DNA from 3 places in the Pseudodesulfovibrio senegalensis genome. Region 2 is predicted to be linked to each of the others. Evidence: predicted binding sites of a transcription regulator. Region 2 holds the regulator's gene; each other region holds the start of a gene.
The links. The regulator sigma-54, encoded in region 2, starts transcription at its own class of promoters, with help from an activator protein. The targets are predictions, from matches to a motif close to CTGGCACGGNNNNTGCTT.

Region 1 (5,740 bases), 420 kb from region 2:
GCGACATCGGGAAAACATCCAGCGACTGGCACGTGGTGAGGAAAAACCCTGGCGCACAAAAAAAAGCAATCAAGACTAGACAGCAAGACAAGGTCCCGAACATTCGGGACCTTTTTTTTGCGGTTGACGGTCACTGTCGGCCTTCTTTATTCTCATCCATCAACATGAACTGAAAACAAACCCCGAGGACAACCATGGCTTCGCCCTCTCCCAAGCACTATGTCTACTACTCCATCGCCGCATCCCTGATCACGCTCGGGCTGAAATTCGGCGCCTGGGGCATGACCGGTTCGGTGGGGCTGCTTTCCGACGCCATGGAAACGCTGGTCAACCTCACCGCAGGCATTCTCGCCCTTATCGCCCTGACCGTGGCTCTGCGCCCGGCAGACCGGCAGCACACATACGGGCACGGCAAGGCCGAGTACTTTGCCTCCGGGGCTGAAGGAATGCTTATTACCATTGCGGCCGTAGGTATCAGCTATGCGGCAGTCGACCGTTTCATGAATCCGCAGGCCGTTAGCAACCTCGGATTGGGACTGGGGCTGGCCCTGCTCTCGTCCGTGGTCAACTTTGTCACGGCCAAACTCATGCTGCGCGCGGCCAAACGGTTCGATTCCATTACGTTGGAAGCGGATGCAAAACACCTGCTCACGGACGTATGGACTTCGGTAGGGCTCGTGGCCGGACTGGCCATTCTGCTGGTCGCGCCCCAATGGCAGATACTTGACCCCATCATCGCCTGCATCATGGCCCTGAACATCGTGCGCACGGGCCTCGACCTGCTCAAACGTTCCATGGGCGGCCTCATGGACGATGCCCTGCCCCAGGATGAGATTTGTGCCATAGCCCAAGCCATCTCCGACAACATCGGCGGCCAGTATGCCTACCATGCCCTGCGCACACGCAAGGCCGGCTCCGCACGTTTCATCGATTTCCACCTGCTCCTGCCCGGTGAACGCAGCGTGCAATATTCGCACGACCTGTGTCTGCGCGTGGAAGACGCCATTCACGAAAAATTGCCCAACGCCCAGATAACCATCCATGTGGAACCGCTGGAAGACGCGGCTTCCTGGGACGGGAAAAAAGTGGGCGGCCTGTGCAAGACAGTCATAGAAACCGGCGAAGAATGTTCCTTTGAACAAAAACAAAAAAAGAAAAGCTGACGACGGGCGAACCCGCATTTATCCGGCAAATAACAAAAAGCGGCCCGAAGCATTCCGATGCTCCGGGCCGTTCTCATGACAGATTATCAATCGCCGGGTTCAATACCGTGAGCGAGGCAACCCCGCGAGGATGGCCTCCACCACGGGCTCCAACGACCTGCGTTTGAGAGCCACGGCCGGGATGCCTTCCGGAAAGATGTTGGTTATCACTTCCCGCTCGTCCAGCGTCAGGCTGTCCCACTTGTTGAGTACAAGCACGGTGGGCACGTCCTGCATGTCCATGTCATTCAGGATGGTCCGCACGGCTTCCACCTGTTCCTCCACTTCGGGATGCGAGGCGTCGGCCACCAGCACCAGCAGATTGGCGGATTCCAATTCCTCGAGCGTAGCCTGAAACGCTTCTTTCAGGTCCGGCGGCAGGCGGCGGATGAATCCCACGGTGTCGGTCAGCACCACCTCGCGGTCCTTGGGAAAACGGATGCGGCGGCTGGTGGGATCAAGCGTGGCGAACAGCTTGTTCTCGGCCAGCACCTCGCTGTTGGTCAATGTATTCAGCAGCGTGGATTTGCCAGCGTTGGTGTAACCCACCAGAGAAACGATGGGCAATCCCGCCTTGTGCCGACGTTCGCGGGTCTGGCCGCGCTGTTTGCGCACATTGGCCAGTTCCTTCTTGAGCTTGGTCAAACGGTCGCGGGCACGCCTGCGGTCCACTTCCAGCTTGGTTTCACCCGGTCCACGGCCGCCAATACCGCCCATGAGCCGGGACATGGCCCGATTGCGTCCCACAAGACGCGGCAGCGCGTACTTGAGCTGCGCCATCTCCACCTGCAGCTTCCCGGCGCGGCTGGTGGCATGCTGGGCAAAAATATCCAGAATGAGCTGGGTGCGGTCCAGTATGCGCCGCTCGGTCACGTCCGCAATGTTGCGCAGTTGAGCCGGGGCGAGATCCTGATCGAAAAGAATGATGGAGGCGTTGGCCTGCAAAGCCTGCACCTCGAGGTCCGCCAGTTTGCCGCGCCCGAGAATATACTTCGGATTGAGCTTGCGCACCCGCTGGATCATGGTCCCGGCGGGCAAAAGTCCGGCTGTCTTGGCCAGTTCGGCCAACTCGTCAAGCGCCCGTTCCTGAGCCGGCTTCGGCGCGGTGTCCACGCTGACCAGCAGGGCGCGCTCTCCGTCGCCGTCCACCTCAACGCCTTCCTGCACGCGGGCGAATTCGTCCTCAAGGGCCTGCACCGTGGCATCGAGATCCACGTCGAGCCGGTCCCAACGACTGGAAGGCAGCATTTCATAGTTGCGCCCCTCGGCATTGGGAGGCAGCAGATAGGCCACTTCCGCGCTTTCCGGCTCATTGCCGGACAGGGACAGTGACATGACATTGTCCAACCGCAGAAAAACCATATCCATAAGGTCTTCCTGCGACAGCCGTTCCCCGGCAAGGTGTGTGTGCATGAGCCGGAGCCCGCGCAAACGGCCGGCCCCGGTGCGCGAACGCGGCAATTCGGGGATATAGATGGAGGTGGGGTCACCAACAAGCACCATGGAAGGCCGTCCCTGACGGTCGATGAGCAGCCCTATCTGGCGACCGATCTCATGGCTGAGCCGGGCCAGTTCGCGAGCCTGTTCCAGCGTGTATCCTTCATGAACGGGATAGCGTCGTGAATACAGGCGGTTAAGCGCCTTGAGTTGGCTGGGCTTGAGTCCCTGGGTATTTCCCTGCGTTTTCTGGGCTATGAGAGCCTCCGCCGTGCGGCTTGCTGGTCAGGCCGGAAACGGTACGGAAAGCATCCCGCTTCCGCTCCCGGCCTCTTCATTGTGAAACAGAATCAAACTAGGCGTCATGCCCGGCAAGATATTCAGTGATCATGGCGTCATACTTGCTGGTAATGCTGAAAGTCTCGGTGGCCAGCTCCTTGCGCAGCGCAAGTGAAATCGCGCCGTTATCCTCAATTTCCTTGCGGATGCGGTCGTAATGCTCCACACCGGGCACCACGCAGATGCTGTGAAAATTCTTTGCCGTGGCGCGCAGCATGCACGGACCACCAATGTCGATCTGCTCGACAGCGTCCTTGAGGGCCAGCCCCTTGCGGGCGGCTTCGGCAAAATTATAAAGATTGACACAGATCATGTCGAACGGCTCGATATTGAACTCGCGCAACACTTCCAGATGTTCGGGATTGTCCTTGTCGGCAAGAATGCCGCCATGGATATTCGGATGCAGGGTCTTGACCCTGCCGCCGAGGATTTCCGGGAAATCGGTGACTTCACTGACCGGAGTCACGGGCAGTCCGGCGTCCTGCAGCATTTTTCTTGTTCCGCCCGTGGAAACCAGTTCAACACCCTTTTCCACAAGAAACGACGCAAATTCGGCCAACCCGGATTTGTCGGTAACACTCAACAATGCTCTTTTGATGGGCAACGCGTCCATGACACCCCTCCAATATGTTTTTGGAGGACGTGCCAGATTTGCCGCCCAAAGGCAAGAAAATCCACCGAACAGAATGCTCTCCTGTCAAAGGCTGGTCCCCCGCCCTGCCGCCGCATTGGGGCAGGACGGGAAACCAACGGGGAGGGGAGACCTTTGTTATGCCTGGATCTGCGCCAGCAGTTCCAGAGCCTGCTCGTTGGCCGGGTCAGCCTCGAGAATACGCTCGAGTTCCGTCCGGGCCTCATCCTTGCGATCAAGGCAGACGTAACATCCGGCAAGCGCATAACGCACTTCGAACTTGTCCGGCTGAATCTCCAGGAAATTCTTGAGATATGGAATAATGTCCTCAAGGCGCTCCATCTCGTGTCCGAGCCTGATCAGGCTGAACAATGCCACCATGCACTCGGAATTCTTGTCCAGAGCCTGGGTGAACATGGAGTATGCCTCTTCATGCTTGCCATTCTCCAGCTCAATAAGACCGATGCCGGCGAAACTCTTGTCCGTGGCTTCGACATTGTGCGCCTTGTGATACAGGGACAAGGCCTCTTCCAGAGCGCCGCGCTGTACCGCGATGGTGGCAAGCCCGAGATACGGGTCGGGATGCACGCCGTTGGAGCCTATGGCTTTCTTGTAGTACTCCTCGGCTTTCTCCAGTTCACCCATGAACAGGTAGCATTCACCGAGTTCCTTGTTGATTTCGTAATCCAGATGACCACTCATTGCATTTCCCCTCCATTTCTCCTTTGCCCTGTTACGGGCGGGAAATTCATTCAGCCGAAACTGGCTTGGCCAAAACTCATGCAATCCATATGCCAACACACTGCAACCGTTATCGAAATACCCCGCACCAGCACAGATAACCATTCACAATAATTGAATATAAACAGGAACACGTCACGCAACCCCTTTCAATATATCCTTTTTTGCAAACAGGCACTTTTCTTCCGGTTCAATCATCATTTCGCAAAATGCCGTGCTTTTGACATTTTTCCTGTGCCCACAGCCAAAGCAGGCTATTGCTAGACAATAAAATATATTATTTTGAGTACTTAAACAAAATGGAACACTAGTTGCTTGTCGTGGTGAGCCCGGGGCGGAAAGAGTTGCCGCCCAACTTGGGACCAGCGAGAAAACAGTCCGGAGGATCAAGAAAATGAAAGAAATGTTCGGAACACATATCAACGTGACAGCCAAGGTGCTGGACCTGCGACTGGAACGTCAAAATCTCGTCATGGGCAACATCGCCAACGCCAACACTCCGGAATACAAGCCCAGAAAACTCGAATTCGAGGACCAGCTGCAGACCGCGCTGGCTCTGAACATGAAAGGCAAGCTGACCAAAACGGACAAGATGCATATGCCCGCGGCCTTTGATCCCAACGGCTTCCAGGGCGACGAACTCAAAGAGTTCAAGCCCCGCTACGTGTACGGCGAAGATTCCGTGGATATGGAAAAGGAAGTGGCGGCCATGGCCAAGAACAACCTGATGTACAACGCCCTGACCAGCGTCATCAAAAAGAATTTCACAGGGCTTGAAAAAATCATCAGCGAAGGAGCCAAGTAAATGGATTTCATGAGCGCACTCGACATCGGTTCGTCCGGGCTCAAGGCGCAGCGTTCGCACCTGAACGTCATCTCCATGAACCTGGCCAACATCCGGACCACGCGGACCATGGAAGGCGGCCCCTACCGCCGCAAAAGCGTGTCCTTCGAGTCCAGCCCGGTCTACTCGCCTTTTGACAAGGCCATGCAGGACGCCAGTAACCGCGACCTGCACGGCGTTCGTGTCAACGGCGTGACCGTGGACCAGCGTCCGTTCAAGGAAGTTTTCGACCCCAACCACCCGGACGCCAACGACCAGGGATACGTTTATTACCCCGACATCAACGTGGTCGAGGAAATGACCAACATGATGACGGCCATGCGCGGCTACGAGGCCAACGTGCAGACCATCCAGACCGTGAAGAACATGTTCAACAAAGCCCTGACCATCGGGCAATAGCAGGAGTGACCGACCATGATGATCAACAAGAGCGCGGCCCTTCAGGCCTACCAGAACAACATGGGAACCCTGCAGCGCAACAAGCGGCAGCAGAACATTGAAAACACGGTGGCCGACGGCCTTGCCAAGCCGCAGGAACCGCGCACC
Region 2 (5,740 bases):
TCGGACATGATTTATCCCAACTCCAGATGTCTGTGTTCGATTGTAGAGGAATATCCGGCTTCGCGTAATTGGCTGAAAAGACTTTCCGCGACGGAAACGGACCTGTGCCTTCCTCCTGTGCAGCCTATGGCCACAGTGATCCTGTGTCTGCCCTCTTCGGCATATAAAGGCAGGAGGTAGATCATGAAGTCCGTGAAGCGTTGCATGAACGTCGATCCGGGGTCGGTTTTGAGCACATAATCAGACACCTGTGCATCCTTGCCGGAAAGCTCCCGTAGTTTTTCATCAAAATAAGGGTTTGGAAGAAAGCGGAGGTCAAAAACAAGATCCGCCTCCAGTGGAACGCCATACTTGAACCCGAACGTCACCACACGCACACGCATTCCGCGCGGGTTGTTTTCAATATCAGTCCATTTCTCTTGGAGAATTCTTCGCAGATCGTGGATGGAATAGTCCGTGGTGTCCAACACCAGATCGGCGGAATCCCTTATGGGATCAAGTACTTCCTTTTCCATTTCCAAGGCCTGTTCAAGCCCGAGGTTCCTGGATTCCAAAGGATGCAGGCGCCGCGTGGTGGCATAGCGTGTGACCAGAGTTTCCGCGCGGCATTCAAGAAACAGAATGGTCAGGTCTATGCCCATTTTTTCCAATTGTTGATTGGCTTCTTCCCATTCCTGAATGAAATCGCTTTGACGGAGATCCATCCCAAGTACAAGACCACGATGCTGGGTTGTCTTGGGTTGAAACATCTCGGCCAGCTTCGGGAGCATTGCTGTGGGCAGGCCGTCCACACAGAAATAGCCAAGGTCTTCAAAAACCCGGAGAGCTGTACTTTTTCCCGATCCGGATAAACCGGTGACAAGGATGACCGGAAATGTTGAAGACAAAATGAAATCCTTGTTGGTTAGGCGTTTTTCAAGATTTGCCAAAGAGCCTTGGCGTCTTCGGCCTTGAGAAATTCCTGACGGAAGTGTTCATCCTTGAGCAGACGAGAGATATGGGCCAGCAGTCGCAGGTGCATTCCGGCCACCTGCTCCGGAGCCATGACAAGAAAAAAAATGTGGCAGGGCTTGAAGTCCAGCGCTTCGTATTCAATGCCTTTGGTGCTTCTGCCCACAACCACAGAAATCCTGTCGATGGCATCCAGTTTTCCATGGGGAATGGCTATACCGTCGCCGATTCCCGTGGTTCCGAGTTCTTCCCGTTCAAGAAGGACACGGACCGCCTGGTCCGTGTCCATTCCATTATTGTCCTTTTCAAGGGGGGCCACAAGTTCTGTCAGAACCTGTTTCTTGCTGCTTCCCGAAAGTTCCGGGACGATGTAGGCCTCTTGAAGATAATCACCAAGTTTCATGATCAGTGTCCAGGATCGATCAATCCGAAATCGCCGTTGTTTCGTTTATAAATGACGTTGATGCCTTCGGTGTCGGCATTGCGAAAGACAAGGAATTCGCCGTCCGTGGTGTCCAGCTGCATGGCTGCCTCGTCCACGGACATGGGTTTGGGCTCATAGGAGTCACTGCCGACGATTGTCGGGGTCCAGTTGCCGGATTCCTTTTCCAAAAAAGACAGATAGTCCATCTGGACGACCTTGTTGGCTCGGGCCTTCTTGCCGCGATCCTTCATCTTTTCGCGTAATTTGCGCAATTGCGCTTCCAGCTTGTCCAGCACCAAGTCGATGCTTGAATACATGTCCTCCGATGTTTCAAACGCAGACAAATGAATATTGTCCGCATTGAGCACAACATCGGCCTTCTGGCGAAACTTCTCAACCATGAGATTGACCTTGAGCTCGGCCGTGTCAGAATGGGACACGTACTTGCCGAGTTTTCCAAAGCGCTTTTCAGCATACTTCTTGAGATGGTCGGACGGATCGAAGTTCTTGAAGGTGAAGCTGATGTTCATGGACTACCCTCCTGAGTTTGTGGGTATTTGACAAGCCCTGTTAGAAAAACTCCTTTCGCTTTGAAGATGAGGCAATGCCCATTGCAGAACGATATTTTGCCACGGTTCTTCGTGCGATGTTTACATCGAGTTTTTCTTTCAGAATTTCACCGATTTTTTCGTCACTGAGCGGTTTTTTCGGATTCTCCTCGCTTATAAGTTGCTTGATGAGTGCCTTGACGCTCTCGGAGCCGACCTGAGAGCCATCCCCCAAGTCCAAAGCACTGTTGAAAAAGAATTTCAATTCAAAAATACCGTGGGGAGTGGATACGTATTTATTGGTCGTGATCCGGCTCACGGTGGATTCATGCATGCTGATGTCTTCGGCAACCTCTTTCAGGATGAGTGGCTTGAGTTTGGTCACACCCTCTTCAAAAAAGTCCCTCTGAAATCTGACAATGCTCTCAACTACTTTATACAACGTACGTTGCCGTTGGTACAGGCTTTTCATCAGCCATGCGGCAGATCGCATTTTTTCGGAAAAATAATCCTTTTCCTTTTCGTTGCTGGCCTTGAGATTATCCACGTAAAAGGAGTTCATTTGAAGACTGGGAAGGCCGTCATCGTTGAGCATGATGACGAACTCGTCTCCGAACTTGTATACGAAAACATCGGGGCTGACGTAATGTGGTTCTGTGGAGGAAAAATTCGTCCCCGGCATGGGATCCAAGGTTTGGAGGAGGTCAAGATAGGATTTGAGATCCTCCATGGATATCTTGAATTTGCGCACAAGGGGCTTGTACCGGTGCTTTTCAAGGTCCTCGAGATGATCGGTGACCAATGAAACCAAAACAGGATCGCTGTCAAACCCTGCTACCTTCATCTGGACCAGCAGACATTCCTGGGGGGTGCGAGCCGCTATGCCCACAGGGTCGAGCAGCTGCATCTTGCGGATCACCTTTTCCACAAGTTCGGCTTCCACAGGGATCATGGACATTATTTCGTCCACACTGGCCTTGAGGTAGCCGTTGTGGTCGAGATTGCCAACGACAACATCGCCTACGGCAATTTCTTCATCCGTAAAATTGGAAAGGCGCATTTGCCAGCTCAGATGTCCTTCGAGCGAAGGCTTGGAGGCCAGCCGTGCCTCAAAAGACATACCCTCTTCCGGGATTTCTGCGTCCCGGGAGTGTGATTGTTTCGAAGTACTGGAAAACTCACCAAGATAGTTCTCCCAGTCTGCATCCTTGACTAGGGCGTCGTTGGCATCTTCTGTGGCGGAGCGATCGTCTTCGACTTCGGACACGGCTTCATTTTCCGTTTCTTCAAGAAACGGATTCTCCAGCAACTCTTGCTGTACGGTTTCAACCAGCTCAAGCCTCGACAATTGCAGCAGCTTGATTGCCTGCTGTAATTGCGGTGTCATCACAAGCTGTTGAGAAAGTTTGAGTTGTTGCCTGAGTTCAAGTCCCATATACGTACCGTTCCGATTTTTCCTGTTGGGAAAAACTTGTTGTTATTTTTTATTTATCCTGCATGGATTTCGTGCAATCCGCAATGAGCAGGAACGAATTATACTAAATTTGAATCAACATAACCTATTGTGACTTTTATTTTTCCTCAAATCAAACTCTTTACATGAAAAAAATGTACCAATGTTCACAGCCGCTGTAAATCGGGAATTCGGGAAAAAGGGAACAATCCGGACGAAGCCGGTACAGGGAATGGAGGAGAATGGATTTAGAGGCAAAAATCCTCGCCCAGATAAATCTGTCTGGCCTGACTGTCCTGAACAATGACTTCCGGCGTGCCTTCAAGAATAATCGTACCTTCGTATACGAGGTATGCGCGGTCACAAATATTCAGCGTTTCACGCACGTTATGGTCAGAAATCAAAATTCCGATGCCCATACTTTTGAGTACGGAAATGATTTCCTGAATATCGATAACCGCAATGGGGTCGATACCAGCAAACGGTTCGTCAAGCAGAATGAAGCTGGGGTTGAGGATGAGAGCCCGGGCGATTTCCAGCCGTCTCCGCTCGCCACCGGATAGAAACATGGCGGGCTGGTCAGCCAACTTGGAAATTGTAAACATATCCATGAGTTCTTCGGCCCGGGCATTTTGTTGGCGTGGCGTCATGGAGGTCTGTTCAAGGATGATTTCAAGGTTCTGGCGAACCGTGAGTTTTTTGAAAATAGAACTTTCCTGTGGCAGATAGCTGATGCCAAGGCGGGCTCGTTCATGCAAGGGCTGGTCAGTTATGTTTTGGCCGTTGAAGGAAACATCCCCGGTGTTGGGCTTGACGATCCCCACCAGCATGTAAAAGGTCGTGGTCTTGCCCGCGCCGTTAGGACCGAGAAGTCCCACCACCTCCTGTTTGCCCAGGTTCAGGTTCACGCTGTGGACAACCTCTTTTTGTCCGTATCGTTTGCTGAGGTTCGCGGCGACCAGACCTTCCATGCTATTGTACCTTCAATCCCTTGGGCGCGAAAAAGATGGCCTCCACGCGCTTTCCCTTGTCGCCAACAACTTCACTCCTGTTTTCCCGGACATAGTAACGGATGACCTCGCCCGTGATGCTGTTGGGACCGTCCTTGAGCACAGGCTTTTCCTCCATGTACAAAACCCGTTTGCCCACATCATAGGTCAACTTGCCACAGGAGCCGGAGGTTTTTCCCTTTTTTGCCCGAACATTGCCTCTGGCCACGATCCGATCAATGCTGTCCACCTGAAACTTCTTTCCGTCCTTGGAGGAGAAATACGCGGAAATATTATCAGCCCAGAGTGTCAGGCCTTCGTGCTTGGCAATAACGTTTCCAACAAAAGCGACCACCTTGCGATTTTCGTCATAGGTCATGCGTTCGGCCGTGATGGACACAGGAACGCCGGAAGGCGTGGAAACAGCCTCGTCATTTGCGGGCGGAACCGTATCCACGGGAGCTTTGACTTGTCCGGCACCAGAAGCAGGTTTGCCCGGCTTCATGACCACCTGTTTCTTTTGGTTGGCAGGCGTGTTTTGTTGTTTTTGGGCCGGAGCCTGCTTTGCCACTGGTTTTTTGGCGACCTTGGCTGCCGGTTTGGCTTTTGGGGTAACGGCGGGCTTCGTCATTTTGACGGGTTTGAGATACTTGACGTTGGCATATCCCAAAGCCGCAGATTCCTTGCGTTCGGCCTGATTCATCCTGAACACGGCCACCCATCCGTTTTTGAGGAAATCTGTTCGAACCCGTTCACCTTTTTTCAGGGTCACAACATGTTCGGCTTTTGGGGTACGTCCCTTGCGAACGTTCAGGTTCCTGTCAGCCTGACGGACAACACCCCAGTCTGCGGCTATGGCCGGAATTGTCAAAGCCAAAAAAGCAATGGCGATATTCAGGAAAAAGCCTGTCCACGATTTCATGTTCAATTCTCCTGCTCGAAGCCTGTTTCCAGACTTTGGGGGATAATGGTGGCTTCGACGCCGCCTGCTGCAATCAGTTCCCGCGTTACGATATCGATTTCAACAGCTGTGGCGTTTACGGAAAGATCCGGTCTGTGAACGGAAACTCCGCCTTTGAGAAAGACTTTGCCGATGGCGCCTATGTAATCGAAATGCTGTGCCTTGAGGGCAAACATGCCGAATCGTCCGTCAATGTTGTCCCACAGCGTGAGGTTGTCGTTTTTCTGATCAATGTCGCCGCTATCCGCACGGATGAATACTTCCTGCCGGTCTTCCCCAAAAAAGGCGGTCAACTGAGGCATTTCAACGGTAACGAGCTTTCGGTCCTGATCGTATTTTGCCTCGCGTGCCTGAAGTTTCCACTGCAGGGCGCCATCTTTCCCCTGTACCAGCTCAATATCCGTTGCTTCCACG
Region 3 (5,740 bases), 170 kb from region 2:
GGTCGCCCAACGCGCTGAAGCTGTTGCCAACCAAGCCAAGTCCTAGTACGCCTTTCGGGTGAACGAATCCATTCTATCTTCCGCTTTGCTCGGCTGGTTTTCTGCCCATGGACGTGATTTGCCGTGGCGTCGCACCTACGATCCCTACCATGTCTGGATTTCCGAGATCATGGCCCAGCAGACACAGATGAGTCGTGCCGTGTCCTTTTTCGAGCGTTGGGTGGAGCGGTTCCCGTCCATATGCGATGTTGCCCGGGCCGATGAAGACAGTGTGCTCAAACAATGGGAAGGGCTGGGCTATTATTCTCGTGCGCGAAATATCCGCAAGGCGGCCCGGTTGATTTGCGAGCAACATGAAGGGGTGTTTCCTCGTGACTTCCAAGATATCCTTTCGCTTCCCGGAGTGGGGGAATACACGGCCGGAGCAATAGCCAGCATTGCCTTCAATCTTCAGTATCCCTGCGTGGATGCCAATGTGAAGCGCGTCTTCTCCCGACTTTTCGATTTGGACTTTTCCTTCAAGAGTTCTGCGTTGCACAAGGCTGTTGCGCGTCTGATGCGCGAACACATGCCCGAAGGTCGTGCCCGGGAGTTCAATCAGGCTGTCATGGAGTTTGGCCAATTGGTGTGTTCAAAGCGTCCGGATTGTTCGTTGTGTCCGATTTGTGAACACTGCAGGGCCTTTTCGCGCGATACTGTCTTGTTTCGTCCTGTCATGGAGGAGGCTGTGAAGCCCATGCGCATTGACATGGCGTCCGGTTTTTTGCTCCATGAGGGGAAGGTGCTGATACAAAAACGCCGAGCTGACGATGTTTGGCCCGGGTTGTGGGAGTTTCCCGGGGGAGTGATCGAAAAGAGGGAAACCCCTGAACAGGCAGTTGTTCGCGAATATCGAGAAGAGGTTGCCCTTGCTGTTCGACCGGTGGAAAAGATCGGTGTGGTGCGATTTTGCTATACCCGTTATCGGGTGACTCTGCATGGTTTTTTGTGCGAACTTGCCAATGGTGATTCTTGGGAACCTGTATTTCACGAGGCGCAGGAAGGGGGGTTTGTTGCACCGGTAGATCTGGGTGAATTTGCCTTTCCTTCCGGGCACCGCAAACTGTTGGAAACCATGCGGGCCGATGTTCGCTACTCGTCTTTGTTTTTGAAGTAATCCCCATAAAAACAGACTGTTGCAGTTGCTGGCGCAATCCTTGCTTGTTCCTTGTTGCCGTGGTGTACGCCGACGGATAATTGACAGCGAGGTATGTGTCATGAGTTTTGATATCAATCAGATTACCGCGATGATGCGGTCCGCCGACTCTGGGCAAATCTCTGCCGGCAAAGGCGCAGATGCCAGAAACATGGACGCAGGCAGGGCCATGCAACTGCAGGCGGCCTTCAGCAGCCAGATGCAAATGGCCCAGAGCCTTCTGGGACAGGGGGATACCCGCCCAGGAGTGGATGGGGCCGCAGGGTCGTTTGACGAAAGCATCATGAATGATGCCCTGATGTTTGACGCACTTTCCTCTTTGGCCAGCATCATGCGCGGCAGTTTCGGTGCGGCAAAGCCCATGAAACCCATGCAGGCTGTTGCCGATTATTCGACGGGTCGCGTCCCCAACGAGATTCGGCGCGCCGTGACACAGGCCGAGCCTGAGATTCGCGAGGCATTGGGGAGCATGAGTGCCATGTTTGAATCCGGCTCCCGTGGCATTGCGGCTATCGGATATGATCGTGTGGGAGGTACTTCCTACGGAAAATACCAGATCGCATCCAAGGTCGGTACCATGGACGCTTTCTTGTCATATCTCGACAAACACCAGCCTGAATGGGCGGATCGTCTGCGCGCTGCAGGGCCTGCGAACACGGGATCAAAGACCGGCGGCATGCCTGAGGTCTGGAAGCGGCTTGCCGCGGAAAGCCCGGAGAAATTTGAAGCCGTTCAGGGCGATTTCATCAAACAGCAAAGCTATGAGCCGGCACGGCGTATGATTTTGACCGGTACAGGGGTGGATATGGATAATGCCCCGAAGGCCGTGCAGGAGGTGCTGTGGAGCACTGCGGTGCAGCACGGCCCTACCGGCGCCTCACGAATATTCGGCAAAGTCATTGAGGCATTCCGCTCGGTCGATACGGGCGGGGATTTCAACCGAAAACTCGTGGAAGGCGTCTATGACCAGCGCATGACGCAATTCGGAGCGTCAACCGAGCGCGTACGGGCCAGCGTGCATTCCCGCCTCGGCAGGGAAAAGCAGTTGGCCGTGAACATGCTGGAAGGAAAGTCCCTGAACAGAACCGTATGAGTATGGAAAAAAGGAATTTATATGGGCGCGTCCACTTGGGCGCGTCTTTTTATTTGGCCAGTTTTGATTCAAGTTGTCGGGATGATTTCATGTCTACCTGAATCGTGCCGATGACCGAATCAACACGCACCTGTCCGTGGGCAAATCCTTTGACCTTGCGTACGTCCTTGACCTGAGCATACATGACCGTGGCTTTGGTGTCTTCTTTTCTGTAGCTTTTGAGGGCACACAGGGCCGCAGCCTGCTCCAGCGTTGTTTGCGGTATTTCGCGGTTCGGATGGTCGCGGCGGAGGATGACGTGGGAGCTGGGGCCGTCCTGAAGGTGGAACCAGTAGTCGAAGGCGCTGGCCGCCTTGCTAATGATGTCGTGATTGGCCTTTTTGTTGCGGCCGCGGATGATGGTGAATCCGTCCGTGGACGTGAATACGGATGCGGCAATGCCTCTGTATCGTTTGGGCAGTGTCGGAGCGGGCATGGCCGTTTCCCGTGTTGTCTGCCTTTCCGGAAGTCGGCCGCGTTCAAGGTCGTTCAATTCACTGTGGAGCTGTTTGCGTCTGCGTTTCACATGGCGCAGCCCCCGTTCTCCCTTGGCTGCCAGGCGGAAGTAACGTTCCATGTTTTCCGTGGGCGTCAGGAAGCGGTTCATGGGAACCGTCATCTCGCCGTGTTCAGGATGGGAAACGGTGACGTTTTCCAGTCCTTCTTCCTGTTTGAAACGGTACAGTTCGGCCTGCAACGCCTCGGCCATGATTTTGTCTTGAATGAATGAGCGCAGGCGTTCCTCTTCCTGCTCAAGTCTGGAAAGGTTGCGCCGCAACCGTTTGCGTTCCCGTTTAAGGCGGGTATTGTCTTCGCGCCCGGCTTCGGTATTCAACTGTTGAAACAGTGCTGATTGGCCAGAGGCGTTGGCCGCTTCAAGGGCGGAGGAGTACGTTCGGTCATGGTTCCCTGTTTTCCAGGTCAGAGGGATGGAATGAGCGGAGTCCTGACCAAGGTGGAATTGGTCGTTCATGCCCGCGGCCAGGTTCAGGTATTGCGCATGCGCCTCTGCCTCGGGCAAGGAATGCAGGTGCTTGCGAAGCGGGGGAGAGATGTGCGGATATTGTCGCCAGATTTCATTGTTCGCGAGGATGTCTTCAAAGGCTGGCCATTCAACGGCTGCAGCAAAAGAGTCGGGCAATTGGGTTGTCAACGAGACTTCGGTTCTCAGGTCAAAGAGAATGTAGTTGAAATCGTTGACCCGTGACGGAGTCAGTTCCCATGCGATTTTCAGATTGGTCCAATCCGTATGGAAATCAAGCAGGCGTCGCCCCTGTAGGTGTTTGCGGAACCACATGACCTGTGCCGTCGGTATGGCCGGGTTGTCTGGCTTGACCGGGGAAAGAAAAAGATGGCCCGCCGATTTGGCGGGCCGGAAGAGCAAATGCAGAGTTTCACCCTTTGCCTGCAGCTTGAATGTCCAGACTCCGGGAGCGGGGCCGAATATTTTTTCTATTCTGCGCCCTTTGAGTAGCGGACCAATTTCGGCCGCCAGAGAACGGAAGAAAATGGCTTCCATGATTATATGTTGCGAATTCTAGTCGCCGCGAACTTTTTCGTCTTCTTCCTGTTTGCTTTTGCAGTGTATGCACAGCGTGGTCATGGGGCGGGCCTTGAGTCTGGGGACGCTGATATCTTCTCCGCATTCCTGACAGACGCCAAAGTCGCCATCTTCTATGCGCTGCAAAGCCTGGTTGATTTTCTTGATGAGTTTACGCTCCCTGTCGCGCAGACGGAGGGTGAAGGCCCGGTCGGATTCGGCCGTTGCCCTGTCCGCGGGGTCTGCGTAAACCTCGCCGGATTCGGTCATGTCTTCAATGGTTGCTTCGCTCTTCTCAAGTATATCGGAGAGCATGCCATTGAGAAGTTCCTGAAAGTACTGAATATCACTAGCTTTCATTCACTGTCCTCCTAGAGGTTGGAAGAACGTGGCCTGGCGTTGCTTCAAAGACTATAATAATGAACTAAAGAGGTTGCGTAAACCAAAAAGCATCGGAAAGTAAAGTGTTTCTTTCATTGGTCATATTTTGGTTATTCGTGAAGTTTTTTGGGAAATTTCCTTGACACCTGATTGGGGCACGTATAAAAGAACTTCCCTCGTGAGCGGGAATAACTCAGTGGTAGAGTGCAACCTTGCCAAGGTTGAAGTCGCGGGTTCAAATCCCGTTTCCCGCTCCACACAACGAGGCGGCATAGCCAAGTGGTAAGGCAGAGGTCTGCAAAACCTCCATTCTCCGGTTCAAATCCGGATGCCGCCTCCATTTTTCGAGCGGGAATAACTCAGTGGTAGAGTGCAACCTTGCCAAGGTTGAAGTCGCGAGTTCAAATCTCGTTTCCCGCTCCATATTTCAGGGCCGTCCTCAGGACGGTCCTTTTTTTTGTTTTTTTGCCATGCTTTTTGGTGATTGCGGTACGGTCCGTGCAAAGTCGGGGCAAACGGAAAAGAATTCCTGATACCCAAGTGAGAAAAATGCATGGAACACAGCATATCCGATCCCGTCGCCGAAATATTGAAAATTGAACGCCCGACCGAGCGTTTTTGCCTGTCTCCATTGACCACAGCCGGATTGCAGGCGCGTAATTTCACCCGGGCCAGCATTTCTGTCTCGGAGTGTATGGCTCCCGAATTCTACGCGCCGAACAGGTCGCTTCAGGAAGAGTTTGAACGGCTGTGCGATCCAGGGTTTCCTGTTTCAAGCGAGGTTTTGCTTAACCTCGTGGTCAAATACTTCTGTGCCTATGTGGACGACTCTCTGGGGACGCGTCCTGTGGACTTTGCCGAGCTGGCAGGCGTGTTCGAGGCTTTTGGGAGGCACCAGAGCCTGAACGAGCCGCATGATGATATCGAGCGCATGAATCGCATGCGTCAGTGGTCAGGTGTGCTGCGCCTTTTGGCGGACGCGCCGCGCATGGCCCATGTGTTGCGCGATGTGCTCGGCATGAGGATACGCAAACAGGACGAGCGGTTCATTGGCGTGGATATGGGAACGGCTTCCGGGCTTATGGTTGTGGCCATGGCTGCCAACGCACGCAGGAACGGATTTGCCGATCCTCTGGTGCGCGGGTTTATGCACGATCCGGTAGCCGGGGAGCGAACCCACGATTTGTTGCGGTTGTTGGGAGCGGGAGATGTGCTGGCTGTTCTGCCTGCTGATCGCCGTTCTTATGCGTGGCTGCAGGGCCGGTCTCCATCGATGGTGGTGAATGAACGCCTTGTGGGCATGCAGCAACCGTTGGGCGAGCGGGACTTTTTTGCCCCGTATTCTACACTGGCCACAGTAATGCGTGACAACGCGGGTGATACTGTTTTTTACCCTGAAGGCGTGATTGCCTACTGTCGCGATGCCAACATGTCCATGGTCATCAGTCCGGATGCGGGGCTTCAGGTTTCCGAAGAGTATATGAGAGCCGGG

Region 1: flgB (flagellar basal body rod protein FlgB) is a predicted target of sigma-54. The motif match lies at 4,650-4,667, and genes of this name have one in related genera.
Region 3: F8A88_RS04970 (VgrG-related protein) is a predicted target of sigma-54. The motif match lies at 1,185-1,202, and genes of this name have one in related genera.

Annotation. Positions count from the first base shown of each region.
Region 1 covers NZ_WAIE01000001.1:819,997-825,736, reverse strand. Annotated here, with positions in the region: gene plsY (glycerol-3-phosphate 1-O-acyltransferase PlsY) at 1-79, shown strand, start outside; gene F8A88_RS03710 (cation diffusion facilitator family transporter) at 195-1,163, shown strand; gene hflX (GTPase HflX) at 1,263-2,705, opposite strand; gene F8A88_RS03700 (IMP cyclohydrolase) at 2,995-3,591, opposite strand; gene F8A88_RS03695 (tetratricopeptide repeat protein) at 3,748-4,311, opposite strand; gene flgB (flagellar basal body rod protein FlgB) at 4,745-5,155, shown strand; gene flgC (flagellar basal body rod protein FlgC) at 5,156-5,593, shown strand; gene fliE (flagellar hook-basal body complex protein FliE) at 5,612-5,740, shown strand, end outside.
Region 2 covers NZ_WAIE01000001.1:1,238,038-1,243,777, reverse strand. Annotated here, with positions in the region: gene F8A88_RS05870 (PTS sugar transporter subunit IIA) at 1-8, opposite strand, end outside; gene rapZ (RNase adapter RapZ) at 12-929, opposite strand; gene F8A88_RS05860 (PTS sugar transporter subunit IIA) at 905-1,354, opposite strand; gene hpf (ribosome hibernation-promoting factor, HPF/YfiA family) at 1,357-1,905, opposite strand; gene rpoN (RNA polymerase factor sigma-54) at 1,946-3,358, opposite strand; gene lptB (LPS export ABC transporter ATP-binding protein) at 3,625-4,347, opposite strand; gene F8A88_RS05840 (LptA/OstA family protein) at 4,349-5,287, opposite strand; gene lptC (LPS export ABC transporter periplasmic protein LptC) at 5,290-5,740, opposite strand, start outside.
Region 3 covers NZ_WAIE01000001.1:1,070,246-1,075,985, forward strand. Annotated here, with positions in the region: gene gpmA (2,3-diphosphoglycerate-dependent phosphoglycerate mutase) at 1-46, shown strand, start outside; gene mutY (A/G-specific adenine glycosylase) at 59-1,156, shown strand; gene F8A88_RS04970 (VgrG-related protein) at 1,347-2,288, shown strand; gene F8A88_RS04975 (NFACT RNA binding domain-containing protein) at 2,338-3,846, opposite strand; gene dksA (RNA polymerase-binding protein DksA) at 3,865-4,227, opposite strand; tRNA gene F8A88_RS04985 (tRNA-Gly) at 4,431-4,505, shown strand; tRNA gene F8A88_RS04990 (tRNA-Cys) at 4,514-4,588, shown strand; tRNA gene F8A88_RS04995 (tRNA-Gly) at 4,597-4,671, shown strand; gene F8A88_RS05000 (hypothetical protein) at 4,802-5,740, shown strand, end outside.